Regions from separate parts of the Klebsiella oxytoca genome, predicted to be linked through region 2. Evidence: predicted binding sites of a transcription regulator. Region 2 holds the regulator's gene; the other holds the start of a gene.

Region 1 (6,017 bases), 380 kb from region 2:
AATGCGCCGCCGCCAGTGGAGATGTAGGAGATTTTGTCAGCGATGCCAAACAGGTCAATCGCTGCCAGGGTGTCACCGCCGCCGGCGATAGAGAAACCTTCGCTGTCTGCGATAGCATTCGCGACGATTTCAGTCCCTTTACGGAAGTTCGGGAACTCGAATACGCCAACCGGGCCGTTCCACAGGATAGTTTTGGCGTTTTTCAGGATATCAGCCAGTTTCTGTGCGGAAACGTCGCCGAGGTCCAGAATCTGCTCGTCATCTTTGATGTCGTTAACAGATTTCAGGGTGGCGGTTGCGGTTTCAGAGAACTCGGTAGCCACACGCACGTCAGTCGGAACCGGGATATCGCAGGTAGTCAGCAGGCGTTTGGCTTCGTCAACCAGATCCGCTTCGTACAGGGATTTACCTACGTTGTGGCCCTGAGCGGCAACGAAGGTGTTAGCGATACCGCCGCCGACAATCAGCTGGTCAGCGATTTTAGACAGGGAATCCAGTACGGTCAGTTTGGTGGACACTTTAGAACCACCAACGATAGCAACCATCGGACGAGCCGGTTCTTTCAGCGCTTTACCCAGCGCGTCCAGCTCGGCGGCCAGCAGCGGGCCTGCGCAAGCAACGTCAGCGAATTTACCGATACCGTGAGTAGAAGCCTGCGCGCGGTGCGCAGTACCGAATGCGTCCATCACAAATACGTCGCACAGCGCAGCGTATTTCTTAGACAGCGCTTCGTCGTCTTTCTTCTCGCCTTTGTTGAAGCGAACGTTTTCCAGAACCACCAGTTCACCGGCAGCCACTTCAACGCCGTCCAGATAATCTTTAACCAGACGTACCGGGCTGGACAGTTTGTCTTTCAGGTAGTTAACAACCGGCAGCAGAGAGAATTCTTCGTTGTACTCGCCTTCGGTAGGACGACCCAGGTGGGAAGTTACCATCACTTTCGCACCCTGTTTCAGGGCCAGTTCGATGGTCGGCAGAGAAGCACGGATACGCGCGTCGCTGGTTACTTTCCCGTCTTTAACCGGTACGTTCAGATCCGCACGGATAAAAACGCGTTTACCAGCCAGATCCAGATCGGTCATCTTAATTACAGACATGGTGAATCCTCTCGTTGATTCTTGATAAAGTTTTGCAGGCGCCCAGGCGCCTTACCTGAAACCTTGTGCGGCCATCGCTAACGTCGTGTCGAGCATTCGGTTAGCAAAGCCCCATTCGTTATCGCACCAGACCAGCGTTTTGATCAAATGCGCACCACTCACCCGCGTTTGTGTGCCATCAACGATGGCGCTGTGCGGATCGTGGTTAAAATCTATCGAGACTAACGGTAATTCCGTATAGTCAACTATACCATGAAATGCACCCTGTGCTGCTTTTTGCAGCAACTGGTTGACTTCATTCGCTTTTACTGGTTTTTTCACCGTCACGCTAAGGTCGATTGCCGTCACATTAATCGTCGGTACGCGGACCGCAATCGCTTCAAAACGATCGTTAAACTGAGGGAAAATACGCGTGATCCCCGCAGCAAGCTTAGTATCAACCGGGATGATCGACTGACTGGCCGCTCGCGTCCGGCGTAAGTCCGGATGCCAGGAATCGATGACCTGCTGATCGTTCATTGATGAGTGGATCGTCGTTACCGTCCCTGACTCTATTCCGTAGGCATCATCTAACAGCTTAATGACCGGAATAATGCAGTTGGTAGTGCAGGAGGCGTTGGAGACAATACGATGTTCGGTTCGTAGCTCATCGTGGTTTACGCCAAAAACGATCGTCGCGTCGAGATCGTTACCGCCAGGATGTGAAAAGAGCACTTTCTTAGCGCCAGCCTCAAGGTGTGCTTCACCATGCTCGCGGCTGCCGTAAACGCCGGTGCAGTCTAGTACCACATCAACCGCCAGTTCCCGCCAGGGCAGCGCCTTCAGGGTAGGTTCATGCAGCAGACGAATGGCATCATCGCCAACAAACAGCTGCTCTCTCTCCTGGCGCACATCCCAGGCAAAGCGCCCATGGCTGGTGTCATATTTCAATAAATGCGCGATGCCGGCTGCATCCGCCAGTTCATTGATTGCCACCACGGTGATTTCCGCACGACGCCCGGATTCATACAAAGCACGAACCACGTTACGCCCGATGCGACCGAAGCCATTAATCGCAATGCGTATGGTCATAGGTCTCCTGCAAGGCTATCCATGATATGAGGTGGCTGACAGAGTAATGCAGCAACGCTCTAAGGGAAACCTCACCTGTCGCAAACTGCGACTGATTGATTAATTGTCGAACATTTAGACGACTGAAACGCTTCAGCTAGAATAAGCGAAACGAGGAATAAAAGGAATGATTGTCCAGCTGAAGAAACCATTTATCTGACTTACATCACACTTTCACCAGGTCTGCCGCAGAATTTATTCCATATTGCAGAATTACGAATAAGCCTGCTAGCGCCCCGCTGTCAGGGCTGCGAATATCCCTTTTGAATCAGGAGCGGTACACCCTACATGCTGGTCTGTTTACTGGCACATCTTCGGTAGGAGTCGTTGACGGATCCGCTGGCGCAGCTTTCACGCCGGTCGCTTTGGTTGCCGGATGGCTGGCCACAACAGGCTGCTTTGTATGCCCTGAAAAAGAAACGGGCCGCCTGAGCGACCCGTTTTTACGCTGTGACAATAATTACAGCAGCGCTTTCGCTTTGGCGACCACGTTATCCACGGTGAAACCGAACTCTTCAAACAGCTGCTCAGCCGGCGCGGACTCACCGAAGGTGGTCATGCCGACGATGGCGCCGTTCAGGCCCACGTATTTGAACCAGTAGTCAGCGATACCCGCTTCAACCGCCACGCGGGCAGAAACGGCTTTCGGCAGTACGGCTTCACGGTAGGCGGCATCCTGCTTGTCGAACGCGTCGGTGGACGGCATGGAAACCACGCGCGCCTTCACGCCTTCGGCAGTCAGTTTTTCCCACGCGGCAACCGCCAGCTCAACTTCGGAACCGGTGGCGATAAAGATCAGCTCCGGCTGGCCAGCGCAATCTTTCAGCACGTAGCCGCCGCGGGCAACGTTCGCCAGCTGCTCTTCGGTACGCTCCTGCTGCGCCAGGTTCTGACGGGACAGAATCAGCGCGGTCGGGCCGTCATGACGTTCAACGCCATATTTCCACGCAATGGCGGATTCAACCTGGTCGCACGGGCGCCATGTGCTCATGTTTGGCGTCACGCGCAGGGAAGCCACCTGCTCAACCGGCTGGTGAGTCGGGCCGTCTTCGCCCAGGCCGATGGAGTCGTGGGTATAGACCATCACCTGGCGCTGTTTCATCAGCGCTGCCATACGTACCGCATTACGCGCGTATTCGACGAACATCAGGAAGGTAGAGGTGTACGGCAGGAAACCACCGTGCAGTGAAATACCGTTGGCAATGGCGGTCATACCGAATTCACGCACGCCATAATGGATGTAGTTACCAGCGGTGTCTTCGTTGATGGCTTTAGAACCGGACCACAGGGTCAGGTTAGACGGAGCCAGGTCAGCGGAGCCGCCGAGGAATTCTGGCAGCAGCGGGCCAAAGGCTTCAATAGCGTTCTGAGAAGCCTTACGGCTGGCGATTTTCGCCGGGTTAGCCTGCAGCTTAGCGATGAATTCGTTCGCTTTCGCGTCGAAGTCAGCCGGCATATCGCCTTTCATACGGCGGGTAAACTCTGCGGCTTCCTGCGGGAAGGCTTTCGCGTAGGCTGCAAACTTGTCGTTCCACGCAGATTCTTTCGCCTGACCAGCTTCTTTCGCATCCCACTGGGCATAAATTTCAGACGGGATTTCAAACGCCGGGTATTTCCAGCCGAGCGCTTCGCGGGTCAGCGCGATTTCTGCGTCGCCCAGCGGCGCGCCGTGGGAGTCGTGGGTACCGGCTTTATTTGGCGAACCGAAACCGATGATGGTTTTGCACATCAGCAGGGACGGTTTGTCGGTAACGGAGCGCGCTTCTTCTACCGCGCGTTTAATTGAGTCAGCGTCGTGACCATCAACGCCGCGCACCACGTGCCAGCCGTAGGCTTCGAAACGCTTCGCGGTGTCATCGGTGAACCAGCCTTCAACGTGGCCGTCGATGGAGATGCCGTTGTCGTCATAGAACGCCACCAGTTTACCCAGCTTCAGAGTACCGGCCAGGGAACATACCTCGTGAGAGATACCTTCCATCATGCAGCCGTCGCCCATGAACGCGTAAGTGAAGTGGTCAACAATGTCGTGGCCCGGACGGTTGAACTGCGCCGCCAGAGTTTTCTCCGCAATCGCCATACCGACCGCATTCGCAATACCCTGACCCAGCGGCCCGGTGGTGGTTTCAACACCAGCGGTATAGCCAACTTCCGGGTGACCCGGCGTTCTGGAGTGCAGCTGACGGAAGTTTTTCAGTTCTTCAATCGGCAGATCATAACCGGTGAGGTGCAGCAGGCTGTAAATCAGCATTGAGCCGTGGCCGTTGGACAGCACGAAGCGGTCACGGTCGGCCCAGGACGGGTTCTGCGGGTTATGATTCAGGAAATCACGCCACAGGACTTCGGCAATGTCAGCCATACCCATCGGGGCACCCGGGTGACCGGATTTGGCTTTCTGTACTGCGTCCATGCTCAGCGCACGAATAGCGTTAGCAAGCTCTTTACGTGAGGACATTTTGACTCCAGATCGGATAATGAAGGCCATGCCCGCAACGACTTGACGACAGCGCGTTTTGGGCTACGCCGGAAAAAAGTGTGAACAATGTAACCTAAGCGGCAAAGCATGTACATGGAGCATCCTTTTACCATTTAAGAAATCTCTGGAACACGTTGTGCTACGGCGTAATCCTCTCGCCCGCATTCTCATATAGTATTTATAATTTGCACAGGATACGGCAGGCAGCTATCGCCGTTTTTTCGGATAAAGAACCATAAGAGTGTGGAAGATAAAAAATGAAAATTCGCTCAGCTATTCTTGCCCTTGGGATCGCAGCAACGCTTACCGGATGCCAGAACATGGACTCCAACGGCCTGTTGAGCTCCGGCGCGGAAGCTTTCCAGGCTTACTCGCTCAGCGACGAGCAGGTCAAAGCGTTAAGTGATAAAGCCTGTCAGGAGATGGATGCGAAAGCCACTATTGCGCCAGCCAGCAGTGAATACAGTAAACGACTGAGTAAAATCGCCGCCGCGCTGGGGGACAACATCAACGGTCAGCCGGTGAACTACAAGGTATATCAGACCAAAGACGTTAACGCCTTCGCCATGGCGAACGGCTGCATCCGCGTTTACAGCGGCTTGATGGATCTCATGAATGATAATGAAGTTGAAGCGGTAATTGGCCATGAGATGGGTCACGTCGCGCTGGGCCACGTGAAAAAAGGCATGCAGGTCGCCTTAGGTACTAATGCCGTTCGCGCTGCGGCGGCCTCTGCCGGCGGCATCGTTGGCAGCCTGTCGCAATCGCAGTTAGGAGATCTGGGCGAAAAACTGGTGAACTCGCAGTTCTCCCAGCGTCAGGAGTCTGAAGCAGACGACTACTCTTACGATCTGCTGCGCAAACGCGGGATTAATCCTGCCGGTCTCGCGACCAGCTTTGAAAAACTGGCGAAGCTGGAGGCCGGACGCCAAAGCTCAATGTTCGATGACCATCCGGCATCAGAGGAACGCGCTCAGCATATCCGCGATCGCATGAAGGCCGACGGGATTAAATAATCGACAGCGGGAGGCTTTATCGCCTCCCTTTTTTATATATCAGCAAAAAATATTTAGCCGCATTAATTGATAACTTAAGCGCACAAACCGTTAATTATTTTTAACGCTCATTACAGCCAATTATTTTCTGTCTATTCACTCAGGAAAATATTATTTCGCAAATGAAAATCACGGCGCCTTATCTCTCTTTGAGAGGCCCTTTCTACCAAATAATAAATAGTCTACCCCTTATGCCCTCAGGGCTGGCAACATGGGGTATACAGTTCGTTTCCTGCCGACACACCTGTTCATACAATGATTGCTTTCAACATTATTTCAGGA
Region 2 (6,017 bases):
GCGCGGGAACCACGACCACCAGCCTTGCCTTTCGCAAAATTTTCGCCCAGCTAAATCTGCATGCCGCCGAAGTAGAAGGCGATAGCTTTCACCGCTACACCCGTCCGGAAATGGACATGGCGATCCGTAAAACACGCGATCAGGGTAAACATATCAGCTACTTTGGCCCCGAGGCCAACGACTTCGGCCTGCTGGAACAGACCTTTGCGGAATATGGGCTCAGCGGCAAAGGTCAGTCGCGCAAGTATTTACATACCTATGATGAAGCCGTGCCGTGGAATCAGGTTCCAGGAACCTTCACGCCCTGGCAGCCGCTGCCCGAACCAACTGACGTTCTGTTTTATGAAGGGCTGCACGGCGGCGTGGTTACGCCTCAGCATAATGTCGCTAACCATGTTGACCTGCTGGTCGGCGTGGTGCCGATCGTCAATCTTGAGTGGATCCAGAAGCTTATCCGCGACACCAGCGAACGCGGGCACTCTCGTGAGGCGGTGATGGATTCCGTCGTCCGCTCAATGGAAGATTACATCAACTTTATCACCCCGCAGTTTTCGCGCACCCATCTCAACTTCCAGCGTGTACCGACGGTGGATACGTCCAACCCGTTTGCGGCTAAAGCCATCCCTTCGCTGGATGAAAGCTTTGTCGTCATTCACTTTCGGAATCTGAAAAATATCGATTTCCCCTGGCTGCTGGCGATGCTGCAGGGTTCATTTATCTCACATATGAATACGCTGGTGGTTCCGGGCGGAAAAATGGGACTGGCGATGGAGCTTATTATGGCGCCGCTGGTCGAACGGCTGATGGAAGGCAGAAAAATTAGCTAAGAAGCCAATCCCGGCAGCACGATTGCACTGCCGGGGTCCGGTCGCTTTACCCTTCGATGACTTCATAAGAGTGGGTAATGTTTACCGCTTTCTCCAGCATCAGCGCCACCGAGCAATATTTTTCCGCCGACAGGTCGACAGCGCGGGAAACGGCTGCATCTTTCAGCTCTTTACCGGTCACAATAAAATGCAGGTTGATATGGGTAAACAGACGCGGCGCTTCTTCGCGACGCTCAGAAGTCAGCTTAACTTCGCAGTTGGTAACGTTATGCCGACCCTTCTGCAAAATGGACACGACATCAATCGCGCTGCATCCGCCCGCCGCCATTAGCACCATTTCCATTGGGCTCGGCGCTTTATCCCCGGAATTGCCGTCCATCAGAATCTGGTGACCGGAAGCCGACTCACCGATGAAGGTTAACCCTTCAACCCACTTCACTCGCGCTTGCATAAATTTAACTCCAGGTCTGTAATTTTCCTGACAGATTACGCGCACATAACATTTCTCGCAACGGAAGGCGACCTGGGTCATGCTGAAGCGAGACACCAGGAGACATGCAGCGAAAGCTATGCTAAAACAGTCTTGATGCTACAGTAATACATTGATGTACTGCATGTATGCAGAGGAGTTCACATTACAGGCTGCAGAAAACTTTCAGCCGGATTCCCAGGTACAGGGATTCAATACGATTGCATGCCCGGATGCCGTGTTGTGTCGGCACCCGGAGATAGCTTATAACAGAGGATAACCGCGCATGGTGCTTGGCAAACCGCAAACAGACCCTACCCTTGAATGGTTCTTGTCTCATTGCCACATTCATAAGTACCCATCAAAGAGCACGCTGATCCACCAGGGTGAGAAAGCAGAAACGTTGTACTACATCGTTAAAGGCTCCGTGGCTGTACTCATCAAGGATGAAGAAGGTAAAGAGATGATCCTCTCTTACCTCAACCAGGGCGATTTCATCGGTGAATTAGGCCTGTTTGAAGAAGGTCAGGAGCGTAGCGCCTGGGTACGTGCGAAAACCGCATGTGAAGTGGCCGAGATCTCCTACAAAAAATTCCGTCAGCTGATCCAGGTAAACCCGGATATCCTGATGCGTCTATCTTCGCAAATGGCACGCCGTCTGCAGGTTACATCTGAGAAAGTGGGCAACCTTGCCTTCCTCGACGTTACCGGTCGTATCGCTCAGACGCTGCTGAATCTGGCAAAACAGCCGGATGCGATGACCCACCCGGACGGTATGCAAATTAAAATTACTCGTCAGGAAATCGGTCAGATCGTCGGATGCTCTCGCGAGACCGTGGGTCGTATTCTGAAAATGCTGGAAGATCAAAACCTGATCTCCGCGCACGGTAAAACTATCGTCGTCTACGGTACCCGTTAAGTCGGTAAAACGGCGTATTGCCAGACAATACGCCGTTTTTGTTTTCTCCCCATGTGGCGCAGGCTGATTTACCACCCTGAAGTCAACTATGCACTGCGGCAAACGCTGGTGTTGTGTCTGCCGGTCGCCATTGGTCTTCTGTTTGGCCATTTACAGCAGGGGCTTCTGTTTTCTCTTGTTCCCGCCTGCTGCAACATTGCCGGGCTGGATACGCCGCATAAACGTTTCTTCAAACGTCTGATTATCGGCGGCTGCCTGTTTGCTGGCTGTAGCCTGATTGTCCAGCTCCTCCTGCTGCGTGAAATCCCGCTGCCGATTATTCTCACGGGCCTCGCGCTTATCCTCGGCGTCACTGCCGAAATCAGCCCGCTGCATGCCAGGCTGCTGCCAGCCTCGCTTATCGCGGCTATCTTTACTCTGAGTCTCGCAGGCAATATGCCGGTCTGGGAGCCGCTGCTGATCTATGCCCTCGGCACCCTGTGGTATGGCGTTTTTAACTGGTTCTGGTTTTGGCTATGGCGCGAACAGCCGCTGCGCGAGTCCCTGAGCCTGCTTTACCGGGAATTAGCCAACTACTGCGAGGCTAAATACAGTCTGCTTACCCAGCATACGGACCCCACCACATCTCTGCCCCCGCTGCTTAATCGCCAACAAAAGGTGGTGGATCTGATTACCCAGTGCTATCAGCAGATGCATATGCTGGCGGCCAATCAGCGCAGCGATCACAAACGCCTGCTGCGCGCTTTCCAGGTCGGGCTGGACCTGCAGGAGCATATTTCCGTCAGCCTTCATCAGCCGGAAGAGGTACAGAAGCTGGTGGAACGCAGCCACGCTGAAGCGGTGATCCGCTGGAGCGCACAAACCGTTGCCGCCCGCCTGCGGGAACTGGCGGACGATCTGCTCTACCATCGCTATCCTCGGCGCTTTCAGATGGATAAGCAGATCGGTGCGCTGGAAAAAATCGCTTCGCAGCATCCGGATAATCCTGTCGGGCAGTTTTGCGCCTGGCACTTCAGCCGTATTGCCCGGGTTCTGCGCACCCAGCGCCCGCTTTACGCGCGGAATCTGATGGCGGATAAAACCCGCCGTCTGCCGCTGCTGCCGGCGTTGAAAAACTATCTGTCGTTTAAATCACCGGCGTTACGTAACGCCGCTCGGATCAGCGTTATGTTGAGCGCAGCCAGCCTGATGGGCAGCGCGCTGCACCTGCCAAAACCCTACTGGATCCTGATGACGGTGCTATTCGTGACGCAAAACGGCTACGGCGCGACGCGGGTACGCATTGTCCACCGGGCTGCCGGGACGATAGCTGGATTGTTAATAGCCGGACTGACGCTGCACTTTCACGTCCCTGAAGGCTATACGCTGACCGCGATGCTGTTCATTACGCTGTTAAGCTATCTGATTATTCGCAAACATTACGGCTGGGCAATGGTCGGATTTACGGTCACCGCGGTTTATACCCTGCAGTTGCTCACCCTGAACGGCGAGCAGTTCATCATCGCCAGACTGATTGATACCCTGATTGGTTGTTTGATCGCCTTCGGTGGAATGGTCTGGCTATGGCCGCAGTGGCAAAGCGGCCTGCTGCGCAAAAATGCTCACGATGCGCTGGAAGCCGATCAGGAGGCCATCAGGCTTATTCTTAGCGACGACCATCAGGCACCGGCGCTGGCCTATCAGCGAATGCTCGTCAATCAGGCGCACAACGCGCTGTTCAACTCGCTGAATCAGGCGATGCAGGAGCCCGGCTTTAACTCGCACTATCTGGAAGATATGAAGCTGTGGGTGACGCATAGCCAGTTTATTGTCGAGCATATCAATGCCATGACTACTCTGGCGCGTGAGCACAATATGCTGACGCCGGCTCTGGCGCAGCGTTATCTGGAGTCCTGCGAAATTGCGCTACAGCGCTGTCAGCAGCGGCTGGATACCGACGGGCCGGGCAGCGCAGGAGATGTGAATATTATGGAAGCGCAGGATGCCGAGGTTCCTCGCGGCCCGCTCAGCACAATGGAGCAGCATTTGCAGCGCATCCTCGGACACCTGAACACCATGCACACCATTTCATCGGTGGCATGGCGTCAGCGTCCACATCATGGTATCTGGCTACGCGCGACTAAGCGCTAAGCACGCTTTCAACCGCCCGGGCAAAGCGCGCCATACCTTCAGCAATATCGCTGTCATCAATTACCAGAGAAGGCACAAAACGCATCACATCCGGCCCCGCATTGAGGACCATCACGCCCGCTTCCGCAGCCGCATACAGGAAATCACGCGCCCGCCCATGGTACTGCGGCTTCAGTTCGGCGCCGATAAGCAGGCCCATTCCACGAATATCGCTGAACAGATCGAACCGCGCGTCAATCTGCTGAAGGTGCTGAACAAACAGTTCGCGCTTCGCCGTGACGCCATCCAGCACTTCCGGAGTGTTAATCAGATCGAACGCTACCCCACCGATCGCGCAGGCCAGCGGATTACCGCCGTAGGTCGAACCATGAGATCCGGCGTGGAAAGCACTGGCGATTTCATGGGTGGTCAGCATTGCGCTGATAGGAAAGCCGCCGCCAAGCGCCTTAGCGCTGGTCAGAATATCCGGCGTCACGCCGTATTGCATGTACGCAAAAAGTGAACCAGTGCGTCCCATACCGCTCTGAACTTCATCAAACACCAGTAATGCCTGGTGCTGGTCGCAGAGTTCGCGCAGACCCTTCAGGAATTCCGGGGTCGCCGCGGTCACACCGCCTTCTCCCTGAATCGGTTCAACCACCACCGCGCAGGTATGATCGTCCATCACCGCTTTCACCGCGTGTAAATCGTTAAACGGTACGTGAACGATATCGGCCGGTTTCGGCCCGAAACCATCAGAATATTTGGGCTGGCCGCCGACGGAGACGGTAAACAGCGACCGACCGTGGAATCCGTTATGGAAGGCGATGATTTTGGTTTTGTAAGGGCTATGGCGCGTCACGGTGTAATGGCGCGCCAGCTTGAAAGCCGTTTCATTGGCTTCCGTACCGGAGTTCATAAACACAACGCGATCGGCAAAAGTCGCCTCGACCAGCTTACGTCCCAGGCGCAGAGCCGGTTCGTTGGTAAAAACGTTACTGGTGTGCCACAGCTTTTCGCCCTGTTCATACAGCGCCGCCACCAGCGCCGGATGGCAATGACCAAGCGCGGTCACGGCAATTCCACCGGCGAAATCAACGTACTCTTTACCCTGCTGATCCCATACTCGGCTCCCCTTCCCCTTCACCGGAATAAATTCTGCCGGTGCATAGATTGGCAAAATGACTTCGTCGAATGTCGCGCGGGTGATTGCCGGTTGTTCAGTTGCCATGTCATGCCCATCCTTCTTCGTTATGCAGCAATGATTATGCTAATCTAATCACAAAATATGCATAAAAAATCACTTGATGGCAACTAAAAATCAACGATTGAGGAAGTTTGCCAGCAGCTGATGTCCCTGCTCGCTGAGAATACTCTCCGGATGAAACTGCACGCCTTCAAGGTCGAACTGGCGGTGGCGAATACCCATGATCTCTCCCTCTTCGCTACGGGCGGTAACCTCAAAACAGTCAGGCAGCGTTAGCGGGTCAATCAACAGGGAGTGATAGCGGGTCACGGTAAGCGGGTTATTCAGTCCACGGAATACCCCCTGACCATTATGGCTGACAGGCGACGTTTTCCCGTGCATCACCCGAGCGGCCCGCACAATGGTTGCGCCGAAAACCTGGGCGATGGCCTGATGGCCGAGGCAAACGCCTAAGACAGGCGTTTTTCCGGAAAAGTGGCGGATCGC

The links. The regulator CRP, encoded in region 2, controls carbon source genes, mostly activating them, when cyclic AMP is high. The targets are predictions, from matches to a motif close to ATGTGANNNNNNTCACAT.
Region 1: a site for CRP is predicted at 2,362-2,379, ahead of epd (erythrose-4-phosphate dehydrogenase). Genes of this name have one in related genera too.

Annotation. Positions count from the first base shown of each region.
Region 1 covers NZ_CP046115.1:4,589,197-4,595,213, forward strand. Annotated here, with positions in the region: gene pgk (phosphoglycerate kinase) at 1-1,097, opposite strand, end outside; gene epd (erythrose-4-phosphate dehydrogenase) at 1,149-2,168, opposite strand; gene tkt (transketolase) at 2,668-4,659, opposite strand; gene GJ746_RS21365 (M48 family metallopeptidase) at 4,938-5,696, shown strand.
Region 2 covers NZ_CP046115.1:4,964,603-4,970,619, forward strand. Annotated here, with positions in the region: gene GJ746_RS23295 (phosphoribulokinase) at 1-827, shown strand, start outside; gene GJ746_RS23300 (OsmC family protein) at 874-1,278, opposite strand; gene crp (cAMP-activated global transcriptional regulator CRP) at 1,583-2,215, shown strand; gene GJ746_RS23310 (YccS/YhfK family putative transporter) at 2,267-4,345, shown strand; gene argD (bifunctional acetylornithine/succinyldiaminopimelate transaminase) at 4,335-5,555, opposite strand; gene pabA (aminodeoxychorismate synthase component 2) at 5,646-6,017, opposite strand, start outside.